Regions from separate parts of the Shewanella bicestrii genome, predicted to be linked through region 4. Evidence: predicted binding sites of a transcription regulator. Region 4 holds the regulator's gene; each other region holds the start of a gene.
The links. Region 4 encodes sigma-54, which starts transcription at its own class of promoters, with help from an activator protein. Its sites were predicted from a motif close to GTTGGCACGNNNNTNGNNT; they were not measured.
Positions count from the first base shown of each region.

Region 1 (3,185 bases), 690 kb from region 4:
CGGGTTATATCTCTGCAGAAAGCCCAGGCTTAAATGGTGTGATCAGTACTTCCGAGAAAATTCCCGTCATTAATGTTCGAATCGAAGATGATAAAGGGCAAGTCGTTAGAACATTTACTGTTGATGGTAGTAAGGGTGGTAACACTGATGTCAAGTGGGATGGTTTGAATGATAAAGGAGAACCCGTTGCTGCAGGTAATTACTCGATTAAAGCATCGGGTTTGGTGAATGATAAATCACAAGCGTTAGCTGTATCGACCTATGCGCATGTTACCAGTGTTTCTTTAGGTACTGCAGCGACTGGCGCCATTTTGAATCTCAAGGGTGGAATGGCCTTTAAGCTGTCGGATGTACTTGCGATTAGTGAAGTTTAATCGTTATCAAGATTGTAAATGGACATCACACTTGTCCATCATTGAATTGAGCAAATGTAGAGGTGAATTATGTCGTTTAACATTGCATTGAGTGGCATTTCTGCTGCGCAGAAAGATTTGAACACTACGGCGAACAATATCGCGAATGCTAACACCATTGGCTTTAAAGAGTCGCGTGCTGAATTTGCGGATGTTTACGCTAATTCAATTTTCTCAAACTCAAAAACCGCTGTGGGTGGTGGTGTGGCTACGAGCCAAGTGGCGCAGCAATTCCACCAAGGTAGTTTGCAACTGACGAATAACTCGTTAGATTTAGCGATTAAAGGCGGTGGCTTTTTTGTAACGGCTTCTGAGATTGGCACCCTAGATCATCAGTTTACCCGTGCAGGTGCATTCAAAGTCGATAAAAATAATTATATGGTTGATTCTGCAGGTAATTACCTGCAAACCTTCCCAGTTGATAAAGATGGTAATTCGACATCGGTCAGTTTAACGACGGCTAAACCTGTGCAAATTCCTGATACTGCTGGCAGTCCAGTTCAGACTGAAAACGTGACTCTGCAGATGAACTTAAATGCGAAAGAAGGTTCACTCGATCCTGCTGCCTTTGACCCGCTGGACTCTAAAACCTACAACAGTGTGACCTCCATGACGATTTATGACTCTCTGGGTGAGCCACATATCATGACGACCTATTTCGTCAAACCAAATAATGGCTCATATAATGGTGAAAACAACTGGGTTGCATACTATGCCATTGATGGTAAACAAGTTGATATTTCTGGCCCTGCTGGTACATATCAGACTGACACCAATGGTGATGGCACTCCCGATGCCTCTGGCACAGCTCAAACGGCTGGCGGCTGGAAGGGGTCGGTTCTGAAGTTTAACTCCGTCGGTGTGTATACTGGGAGTGATCCGGCAGTCGTCGCCACCGAAACGTTAGGGGTTGGCGGCGCTGGCGTGTTAGGCCCTGGTGCTGATGGCACTCAAGCCGTGATTATTAAATTTAATGCACCAACCCAATATTCAGCTCCCTTTGCCGCCACTGAATTGTCACAGGACGGTACCACAGTAGGGCGTTTAACCAATGTCGAAATTGGTGAAGATGGTTTGATCACTGCCAGTTACTCCAATGGTTCAACAGTGCCATTAGCCCGCGTTGCTTTAGTTCGCTTTGCAAACGAACAAGGGTTGACACAAGTGGGTAATACCTCGTGGAAAGCCAGTTTATCGTCAGGTCCTGCGCTGGCTGGTGAGCCTAACAGTGGTACGTTTGGTAGTCTCAGTTCTTCAGCGTTAGAGCAATCTAACATTGACTTGACGACTGAGCTGGTGGATTTGATTTCGGCACAACGTAACTTCCAAGCCAACTCACGTACGCTGGAAGTGAATAACACTCTGCAACAAACTGTTCTGCAAATTCGTTAAGTTAATCTTGCCTCTGCTAAGTGTTGCCGCAAGCGGCAACACTTAGCCTCTTTCTGTTGTGCATTCATTCGTTTATTAAAATCTCCTAATTTATCAGTTAACTAGCTGCTTATTTTATTGGCATGATGCTTGCTTTGCTATTATCAGGTTGAAACTTTGACGGAGCAGTCTGTGGACAAATTCCTTTATATCTCCATGAGCGGCGCTAAGCAAAATATGAATGAGTTGGCTTTGCGTGCCAACAACTTAGCCAACGCAAATACCGATGGATTTAAGTCGGATATGGCGCAAGCCAGATCGATGCAAGCCTTTGGTGAAGGATTGCCGACAAGGGTCTTTGCCATGGTTGAAACCCCCTCCGCCAATTTTCGTTCGGGCCCGATTAAATCTACTGGACGCGATCTTGACGTTGCCATTAAAGGTGACGGTTGGTTTGCCGTGCAAGCACAGGATGGTAGTGAAGCTTATACCCGTTCTGGCAGTCTCAGTTTTGACTCAACAGGTTTATTGCATAACGACCGTGGTAATCCCGTGATGGGTGATGCCGGACCGATTGTGTTACCGCTGCCAATTGAAAAGGTCACTATTTCACAGGATGGGATTATCTCTGTTCGTCCTCAAGGTGCGACGACAGAAGTCGTCGAAGAGGTTGGAAGATTAAAGTTGGTAAACCCCGGCAATGCACAAATGATGCGCGGCGAGGATGGGTTGTTCCGTTTGGTATCCGGTGATCCGGCGCCTGCCGATCCTAGTGTATTTGTTGAAAGTGGTGCTGTAGAGGGCAGTAACGTCAACCCCGTGGATGAGATGGTGTCCTTAATCGACCTACAGCGACAATTTGAATTGCAAGTGAAGATGATGAAAACCGCGGAAGAAAATGACCGCGCTTCATCCTCATTAATGCGGATTAGTTAGGAGATAAATTATGCATCCAGCGTTATGGATTAGTAAAACTGGCTTAGACGCACAGCAAACCGATATTGCGGTGATTTCAAACAACGTCGCTAACGCCAGCACTGTGGGCTATAAAAAAAGCCGCGCGGTATTTGAGGACTTACTTTATCAAACTGTTAACCAAGCGGGTGGGATCAGCGCCTCTAACACTAAGTTGCCAAACGGTTTGAACATTGGTGCGGGTACCAAGGTGGTAGCCACCCAAAAAATGTTTACCCAAGGCAATATGCTGACCACGGATAACTCGCTCGATTTGATGATTGAAGGCCCAGGATTTTTCGAAGTGCAGCTCCCCGATGGGACTACGGCTTATACCCGTAATGGTCAATTTACCTTAGATGATACTGGGCAAATTGTCACACCGGGTTCGGGTTATGTGTTGCAACCTGCGATCACTATTCCTGAGGATGCAACCAGTATTACTGT
Region 1 is NZ_CP022358.1:3,278,729-3,281,913, reverse strand. It holds gene flgD (flagellar hook assembly protein FlgD) at 1-374, shown strand, start outside; gene flgE (flagellar hook protein FlgE) at 444-1,805, shown strand; gene flgF (flagellar basal-body rod protein FlgF) at 1,977-2,720, shown strand; gene flgG (flagellar basal-body rod protein FlgG) at 2,731-3,185, shown strand, end outside.
Region 1: the regulator sigma-54 is predicted to act here: its motif matches at 1,922-1,940, upstream of flgF (flagellar basal-body rod protein FlgF).

Region 2 (3,185 bases), 160 kb from region 4:
TGCCTCCTACGATAAGGACGAAAAAGACACTCGTTTACTCGCCGCATTACTCAATTTTGCCTATGGTTTTAACGTCACCGCGGTAGCGGAAGGGATTGAAACCGTCGAGCAAGCCGAGTTTTGCACCGAAAGGCATTGCAATGTGTTACAGGGATATCTTTTCTCACGCCCCATAGAGGCGAGTGAATTTGAAGCTAAGTACATCACTCCCTTACTTCCTAAATAGCGAACCTAAATTGTGAAGATTATCTTACGTTTGGCTAGTGCCGAGGTTTTCGTCTGGTGAGGAATATTTTCTTGCTTTACACTCAGCAATAGACAAATATCTGCGCCCCTTTCTGATGCAGTGTGCTCAGAGCTTCAATCACAGTGTTTAATTTGGTCATTTGGCAATGAAAATAGGTATCTTATCCCAGTTCCCTGAGTTGTATTCCACCCGACGTTTAGTGGCGGCCTGCGAGAGCCGTGGCCATGAAGCCGTGGTTATTAATACCTTGAATTGCTACATGAATATCAACTCCATCAAGCCGAGCATTCATTATCAAGGCCAAGAGTTAACGGGATTCGATGCCATTATTCCGCGGATCCACGCGAGTGTGACCTTTTACGGCTGTGCCGTGGTGCGCCAGTTTGAAATGATGGGCGTATTTGCTGCCAATGACTCGATTTCAATCGCACGTTCACGGGACAAGTTACGCGCACTGCAATTGCTGTCCCGCAAAGGTATCGGCATGCCAGTGACGGGGTTTGCCAATAAACCCAATGATATTCCCGACTTGATTAACATGGTGGGCGGTGCCCCTTTAGTGATTAAGTTGTTGGAAGGCACCCAAGGGATTGGTGTGGTGTTAGCCGAAACTAAAACCGCCGCCGAGAGCGTGATTGAAGCCTTTTTAGGGCTGAAAGCCAATATCATGGTGCAGGAATATATTAAGGAGTCCAACGGCAGCGATATTCGCTGTTTTGTGGTCGGCGATAAAGTGGTGGCTTCGATGAAGCGTCAAGGGCCCGAAGGGGATTTTCGCTCTAATCTGCACTTAGGCGGCTGCGGCGAGAAAGTAAAAATTACGCCCGAAGAGCGCAAGATGGCGGTTGCCGCAGTGAAGGCTATGGGGTTAGTGGTGGCGGGGGTTGATATTTTACGATCGAATCGCGGCCCCTTGATCCTAGAGGTGAACTCGGCGCCCGGTATTGAAGGCATTGAGCAGACCACGGGGATTTCGGTGACTGAGCCTATCGTGGAATATATTGAGAAGATGGTATTGGCGCGTAAATCGAACCGCGCCGTGATAGCCTAACAAAAACGCCGCGATTATCGCGGCGTTTTTTTAGCGTTTAATTTTATAAATCAAAGCCGTAGGAATAGCCTAAAACAACCTTGGCATCATCACCCTGCAGATCGGTATCCGACACCATAAATGAGACTGTACCCATGCTGGTATCGGCACTGAGTGTGACGTTGTAATCTGCGTAGTTATCCTCATCGAACCAAGATTCGACGACATCGCCGCTAGAATAACCGTAGTGTAATGACAGACTCAGTTTATCCGTCAGTGGGAAAGACGCAGTGGCCGCAAGATAACTCATATCTTTGTTATCTAATGGCTCGGCCGCGACATCATCACCAGCGTTGATCACGTGGGAATAACTGAGTTCAAACCATTTCCAAGTGATTGCACCGTGCAGTTCACCAAAATCGATGCTGCCTTCGGCATCGGGGTAAGCGTAGTAGAGGTAGCCAATATCGTAGCTTAGGTCTTCGGTGATGTTGCCGCCGTAGCCTGCGTAGAGATCCAACTCATAGCTGGTATCGTCGCCAAAGTCGACATTTGAGGCCCAAGTGCCGGCATAGAATCCGGAGTCATGGCTATAGTCAATGCCTCCTTGGATGGCGACCGCATCATTGGTTTGAGTGACCCCGCGCCATAGATAGTTTGAGGTGCCGCCAATATTGCCGGACACCGCCGCAAAGGCGTTGGTCGTTAATAACAATCCCGTCGATAATGCCAAAACGCTGCACAGTGATTTTCTCATTCTCATCCCCTCGATTGACTTATTTATCGATTCACTCACGTCACCACAGGGTGGGTGACATTGGTGCATCATGGTTTTTTCTGATAAGGGAATTGCTAATCACATGCCATTATTTGAACATCTTTAAAAACAATTGGTTACATAATCGATGTTAATTAAATGTTTTAAAGTGCTCAAAAATTGAGCGGTGAACGCACTGTGTTTGTGCAAAAAATCATCTTTCATGCTTTCGTGAGGGCAAAAAAAACGCCTCACAGAGGAGGCGTTTTATAAAATCAATGTCGAGCGAATTAGTTCACACTATCACGCAAGGTTTTACCCGCTTTAAACTTAGGCACAGTGGCTTCAGCGATCTGAATTTCTTTACCTGTCTGTGGGTTACGGCCAGTACGAGCTGCGCGAGTGGAGGTTTCAAAAGAGCCAAATCCAACGATAGAGATCTTGTCACCGTTTTTCATTGATTCAGTAATAGCTGCTTCGAAAGATTTCAATGCACGTGCTGCTTCAGCTTTAGTGATATCGGCATTTTCTGCAATCTTGGCAATAAGTTCAGTTTTGTTCATCTTTATTGTCTCTTCTTTCCGTAGATTTATTAAGTCAGCGTGCCTAACATGCCACAAGGTTTAGCCATTGGAAAGCCCTTTGCTACGGGCTTGTGTCCTATAAGTAACAAAAATGCAGAATATTTACCCCATTCGTGACTTAGGTTTTATTCTTCGAGCAGTTGATATAAGAGCTGCTTCACCAATTTAGGTTCGAAGGGTTTATCGCACAGGGCATTGACTCCCGCCTGAGAGACATTGCTCAGGTGAGCATCATTCGCTTCCGAAGACACCATGAGGATAGGTACATGGGATTGCTGGCTTTCATTGCGGATAAATTGAGTGAGTGCTAGGCCATCAACACTGGGCATATTGTAATCGGTAATGATCAGGTCAAACATATTATTACGCATTAACTCAATGGCTTGAGCGCCATCTTCCGCTTCGGTGATCTGCTTGATCCCAAGGTTGCCAATGGTACGTTTTATCACATTGCGCGCCATGCGGCTGTCATCGACCACGAGCACACGCACGTCATGCACATCGAAGTGACTTAGGTCGAGTTCATCGTGGCTGAGTAAATCGATGGTCGCATTCAGCGCCTTGCCT
Region 2 is NZ_CP022358.1:4,129,397-4,132,581, reverse strand. It holds gene CF168_RS18125 (putative bifunctional diguanylate cyclase/phosphodiesterase) at 1-226, shown strand, start outside; gene rimK (30S ribosomal protein S6--L-glutamate ligase) at 393-1,298, shown strand; gene CF168_RS18115 (TorF family putative porin) at 1,342-2,034, opposite strand; gene CF168_RS18110 (HU family DNA-binding protein) at 2,325-2,597, opposite strand; gene CF168_RS18105 (response regulator) at 2,744-3,185, opposite strand, start outside.
Region 2: the regulator sigma-54 is predicted to act here: its motif matches at 2,127-2,145, upstream of CF168_RS18115 (TorF family putative porin).

Region 3 (3,185 bases), 450 kb from region 4:
AGCTCCAAAAAAGACGCATTATTATAGTTGTAATCGAGAATCGTTCTTAATTGAATTTACAAAGCCTTTACTTTTTTACGCACCCAAAATCACGAGGCGACAACAAATGGACAGATAACAACGAGAGGTCGGAGTGTATGCGTGTAGAGGTGTTGAATAGGCAGGGGAATACTTGGGAGTCACTGTGCGATAGAGACAAAACAGCCCCGACAGAAGACTGCCGGGGCTGTTAGATTTTGTGCAGCTAATTGATGCCGTTAGCCATTACAGGCTGTAATACATCTCGAACTCTAATGGGTGAGTTGTACGGCTTACACGCTCAGCTTCTGCAGATTTCAGTGCAATGTAAGATTGGATGAAATCTTCGCTGAATACACCGCCGCGAGTTAAGAACTCGTGGTCAGCTTGCAGGTTTTCAAGCGCATTTTCTAATGAAGTCGCTACTTGTGGGATTTCAGCCGCTTCTTCAGCTGGCAGATCGTACAAGTCTTTATCCATAGCTTCGCCTGGATGGATCTTGTTTTGGATACCATCGATACCCGCCATCAGCAGTGCTGCGAAACCTAAGTATGGGTTTGCATGTGGATCTGGGAAGCGAGTTTCGATACGACGGCCTTTAGGGCTTGGTACCACTGGAATACGGATTGAAGCGCTGCGGTTACGTGCTGAGTAAGCTAACATCACTGGCGCTTCGAAGTGTGGTACTAAACGCTTGTAAGAGTTAGTGCTTGGGTTAGTGAAAGCGTTCAGCGCGCGAGCGTGCTTGATGATACCACCGATGTAGTACAGTGCAGTTTCACTTAAACCAGCGTATTTGTCGCCTGCGAACAGGTTCACACCGTCTTTAGACAGAGATTGGTGAACGTGCATACCGCTACCGTTGTCGCCAACGATTGGCTTAGGCATGAAAGTCGCAGTCTTACCGTAGGCGTGAGCCATGTTGTGTACTACGTACTTCAGAATTTGGATTTCGTCCGCTTTCTTAGTCAGAGTGTTGAAGCGAGTTGCGATTTCGTTTTGACCCGCAGTCGCTACTTCGTGGTGGTGAGCTTCAACGACTTGACCCATTTCTTCGAGCACTAAACACATAGCGCTACGTAAGTCTTGTGATGAGTCAACAGGAGCTACTGGGAAGTAACCGCCTTTCACGAATGGACGGTGACCAGTGTTGCCACCTTCGTAGCTAGTGCCAGAGTTCCATGCCGCTTCTTTAGCGTCGATTTTCACGAAACAACCAGACATGTCAGTACCGAAACGTACGTCGTCGAACAGGAAGAATTCTGGTTCTGGTCCAACTAATACAGTGTCAGCGATACCGGTAGAGCGTAAGTATTCTTCCGCTTTTTTCGCGATAGAACGTGGGTCGCGGTCATAACCAGTCATAGTGCCTGGCTCGAGAATGTCACAGCGGATCAGGGCAGTGGTTTCTTCGGTGAATGGGTCTAATACAAACGTGGTTGGGTCTGGCATCAGCACCATGTCTGATTCGTTAATGCCTTTCCAGCCAGCGATTGACGAACCGTCAAACATTTTGCCGTCTTCGAAGAAATCAGCGTCTACCTGATGAGCAGGGATAGATACGTGCTGCTCTTTACCTTTGGTGTCGGTAAAACGTAAATCAACAAACTTAACTTCTAATTCTTCAAGTTGCTTTAAAACTGATTCAACTGACATTCTCAAGTCTCCGGTAGGGTAAAGGGATGTCCCTTCTATAATCTTTTAACTCAAGTCGCGCTTGAGCCAAACTTACAAGCTATATAGCGATATCTATGCCAACAATTTAAGGTGTTGATAATCAAAGGCTATATATTTTAGTGCACAACAATTCACTTCGTGCTGCACTATGTTGGTGCGTTTGCATGTGGCATTTTGGTGCATTAATCCATTTTGGTGCGCACCGTCACAACACCATTTTAGTGCAAGCAACTTGAGTGCAATCTAGCAACGCCTATTTATCCCGAACTCGTCGTCCCATTAAGCACAGAGGCAAGCCGGATTAATATCTCAATTCTGGCTTTTGACAAGATTCGAAACCAAACAAAGCACAACGAATTTAGCACATTAGTGTGGCGAGAGAACCGTGCAAGCTCACTATTTCAATCGCCCGCAATAATGTCACAAAACTGTGGCAACCTAAGCTGTTTTTCGCGGGGCGGTTATGGCTGGTTATATTGAATAGTGCTTAATTATCAGATCATTAAGATCGTTGTTCGCAATGTGGAATAGAGTTTGTTGAAACTGAGGCCAAAGGTATCCGCTGAAACCGCTAACTGATGCCTGCTGCGCTTATTTTTATGGCTCACTCTGGCGCATCACGGCTGGATGGCGTGGATTGACTATAATTATGGCGGCTTTGGGCCGAGCGATAAAAGTAGGACTGAGTGAAAAACAGTGAATTCAGCTGCTTAGCTTAGTTGATGGCAAGATAAACTGGCGAATCGCCTGCGCATTAACGGTGCATTTAGGCTATTTGACTTGGGCAAGAGAGTACCTTTTGAGCACTGTGCTCAAAAAATTGTTTTATAAGTGTTCAAAAATAATCCTGTGCGGCGAGGCCGCTCTGGAGTAGAATGTCACGCTTTTTTATGGCGACTCAACGTAGATTGCTATAACGAATATTGAAATATCCCTATTTTTGTTTGATGGTAAGAGGTTTATCCGTGCTAGAGAATTTACGTAACATCGCCATTATTGCGCACGTTGACCATGGCAAAACGACCCTGGTTGACAAGCTGCTGTCGCAATCAGGAACCCTTGCAACCCGGGGAGAAGCTACTGAGCGGGTGATGGACTCCAACGATCTTGAAAAGGAACGTGGGATCACGATTCTGGCAAAGAATACTGCCATCAAGTGGAACGACTACCGCATTAACATCGTAGACACCCCAGGCCACGCCGACTTCGGTGGTGAGGTTGAGCGCGTACTGTCTATGGTGGACTCAGTATTACTGCTGGTTGACGCCGTTGACGGTCCAATGCCACAGACTCGCTTCGTAACCAAGAAAGCGTTCGCCCAAGGCTTAAAGCCAATCGTTGTTATCAACAAGATTGACCGTCCTGGTGCTCGCCCTGATTGGGTTATCGACCAAGTATTCGACCTGTTCGACAACTTAGGTGCGACCGACGAGCAATTAGATTTCCCAGTTGTTTACGCTTCGGCGTTAAACGGCTTCGCAACGTTAGAT
Region 3 is NZ_CP022358.1:4,423,280-4,426,464, reverse strand. It holds gene glnA (glutamate--ammonia ligase) at 265-1,674, opposite strand; gene typA (translational GTPase TypA) at 2,661-3,185, shown strand, end outside.
Region 3: the regulator sigma-54 is predicted to act here: its motif matches at 1,759-1,777, upstream of glnA (glutamate--ammonia ligase).

Region 4 (3,185 bases):
TCAACGCGAAGAAGAGCTGGAACATCTGCTCGAAGAGTTCCATATCACCCATATTCGCGATAGCCAAGGCATGTCGTTATCGGGCGGTGAACGTCGCCGTGTCGAAATTGCCCGCGCCTTAGCGGCCAATCCTAAGTTTATTCTGCTCGATGAACCCTTCGCCGGTGTCGACCCGATTTCGGTTATCGATATCAAGAAAATCATCGAACAACTCAAGAGCCGAGGCCTTGGGGTACTGATCACAGACCACAATGTGCGCGAGACCTTAGACGTCTGTGAACATGCCTACATTGTTAGTCACGGAAACCTGATTGCCGAAGGAACTCCCGCAGAGATCTTAGACAATCAGCAAGTTAGGGCTGTGTACTTAGGTGAACAATTCAGGCTATAGTTACTGAAACAGAGCCAATTAGCCTTGAATTTTGGCTTATAAGCGCCATCAATATGATAACAAGCGGCCTAAATTCAAAATAATAACGTAGGGATCAGCGGTAACATGAAAGCGTCACTCCAGCTCAAACTGGGTCAACAGTTAACCATGACGCCACAACTCCAACAGGCCATTCGTCTGTTGCAATTGTCGTCATTGGAACTGCAGCAAGAGATCCAGCAAGCCTTAGACTCTAATCCTCTTCTCGAGCTGGAAGAGGAGCAATTCGACGCGCCTACCGAACGTAAGCAAGATATCGCCGATACCGACTTTAGCGAAACAACGGCCCTGCCACAGGAACAAGACAATTCCACCGTGGACATTGCCGAGTCGTTGACCAAAGAATCCCTGCCCGAAGAACTGCCCATGGATACTACCTGGGATGAAGTCTTTACCGCCTCGCCAAACTCAGGTTCTGGCGCCAGCCGTGAAGATGACATGCCCTTCCAAGGGGAAACCAGTGAAGGCCTGTACGAGCATTTAGAATGGCAGAAAAACCTCACGCCCTTCTCTGAAACCGATTTAGCCATCGCCACCGCGATTATTGATGCCATCGACGATCAAGGTTATCTCACTCAAAGTACTGAAGATATCCTCGAGGCCATGGGCAATCCTGAGATAGAACTGGATGAAGTCGAAGCAGTACTTAAGCGTATTCAACACTTCGATCCCGTTGGTGTCGCCGCAAGGGATTTAAGCGAATGTCTGCTTATCCAACTCTCCCATTTTTCGCCGGATACCCCACACCTCGAAAACGCCCGCATGTTGATCAAAGATCATTTAGATCTGATCGCTGCCCGCGACTTTAGGTTGTTGATGCGTAAGACCAAACTTAAAGAGGACGAGTTAAGGGACAGCATAGCGCTGATCCAAACCTTAAACCCTCGCCCCGGTTTGCTCATCACCCCTGTTGATGAAGAATATGTCATCCCCGATGTATCGGTATCGAAGAAAAACGGTCGCTGGGTGGTCGAGTTAAATCCAGATTACATGCCAAAAATCAATGTTAATCAGCAATATGCAGCCATGGCGCGTAGCACCAAAAGCCAAGCCGATAGCCAATTTATCCGCGGGCATCTGCAAGAAGCCAAGTGGTTTATCAAAAGCCTTGAAAGCCGTAACGAAACACTGCTCAAGGTGGCAAACTGCATAGTGCAATATCAACAGGGCTTCTTCGAATACGGTGAAGAAGCCATGAAACCTATGGTCCTGAACGATATCGCCGAGGCGGTAGAGATGCATGAGTCCACCATTTCACGGGTGACGACACAAAAATACATGCATACCCCAAAGGGACTTTTTGAACTAAAATATTTCTTCTCAAGCCACGTCGGGACTGATGATGGCGGTGAGTGCTCATCCACGGCAATCAGAGCCTTCATTAAGAAACTGGTTGCAGCGGAAAACCAGAAAAAACCATTAAGCGACAGCAAGATGGCACAGCTTCTGGCAGAACAGGGAATTAACGTTGCGCGCAGAACCATTGCGAAGTACCGAGAAGCGATGCTTATTCCCCCTTCCAATCAGCGTAAAAGTTTATAGCCTAAAGTGGAAATCGGAGGACGTTTATATGCAAATAAACCTGAGTGGACACCATATCGAGATTACTGAATCGTTACGGGCTTATGTTGAGGAAAAGTTTTCAAAACTTGAACGTCATTTCGAACAGATCAATAATGTGCACGTTGTGCTCAATGTTGAGAAAATGCAACAAATTGCCGAAGCGAGAATCAACCTCACCGGTGGTGAAGTCTTCGCGACTTCAGAGCATGCAGATATGTATGCTGCCATAGACGTCCTGATCGACAAGCTTGATCGTCAGGTTATTAAACACAAAGAGAAGTTAACAAAACACTAGCAATGGAACTTCGTACCATACTGCGGCCGGAATGCACGACCTGCGCCACTCCGGGCAGTAAGAAAAAGGTACTGGAACTTATCAGCGACTTAGCCGCTGCCCAGTACCCCACCCTCTCATCTCAAGAGATCTTCGAAAGCCTAGTGGCGCGCGAAAAGATGGGGAGCACAGGTATAGGTAACGGCATCGCCATTCCACATGGCCGATTAACCGATATAACACAACCCATAGCCATATTGGTGAAATGTGAGGAGCCGATAGCCTTTGATGCTATCGATAAACAACCTGTCGACATTTTATTTGCGCTGCTGGTGCCTGCTGACCAATGTCAACAGCACTTAAGCACTTTGTCCTGCATGGCTGAAAAGCTCAGCGACAAACAAATATTGAAGCAATTGCGCAAGACGCATGATGAAACGGAACTCTATCAGGTAATCACTGGATGAAACTGGTCATAGTGTCAGGGCGCTCAGGCTCAGGCAAATCGGTCGCACTAAGAGTGCTTGAAGATCTCGGCTATTATTGTGTCGATAATCTTCCGTTGCCGCTGATTGGCAGCTTACTCGAACAGCTCAAGGGCAGTAACGATCTCGTCGCCATCAGCGTTGACGTACGTAACCTGCCGGAGCAAGACAAGGTACTCGTCAAACAGCTCGCAAGCCTGCCAGAGGGCACTGAACTTACCAGCTTCTTCTTAAATTCCAGCGATAAAGTACTGTTAAAGCGCTACAGCGAGACTCGGCGCTTACATCCCTTATCTAAGAGCCGAGTATCACTGCAAGAAGCCATCAAACTTGAAGGCAAATTGCTCGAGCCCCTGTCACAGCAGATGGATCACTACATAGATACCTCAAATCTGAATATCTATGAACTCAGCGACCAAGTACGGCAAATCCT
Region 4 is NZ_CP022358.1:3,972,995-3,976,179, forward strand. It holds gene lptB (LPS export ABC transporter ATP-binding protein) at 1-391, shown strand, start outside; gene CF168_RS17435 (RNA polymerase factor sigma-54) at 497-1,972, shown strand; gene hpf (ribosome hibernation promoting factor) at 2,001-2,288, shown strand; gene ptsN (PTS IIA-like nitrogen regulatory protein PtsN) at 2,291-2,734, shown strand; gene rapZ (RNase adapter RapZ) at 2,731-3,185, shown strand, end outside.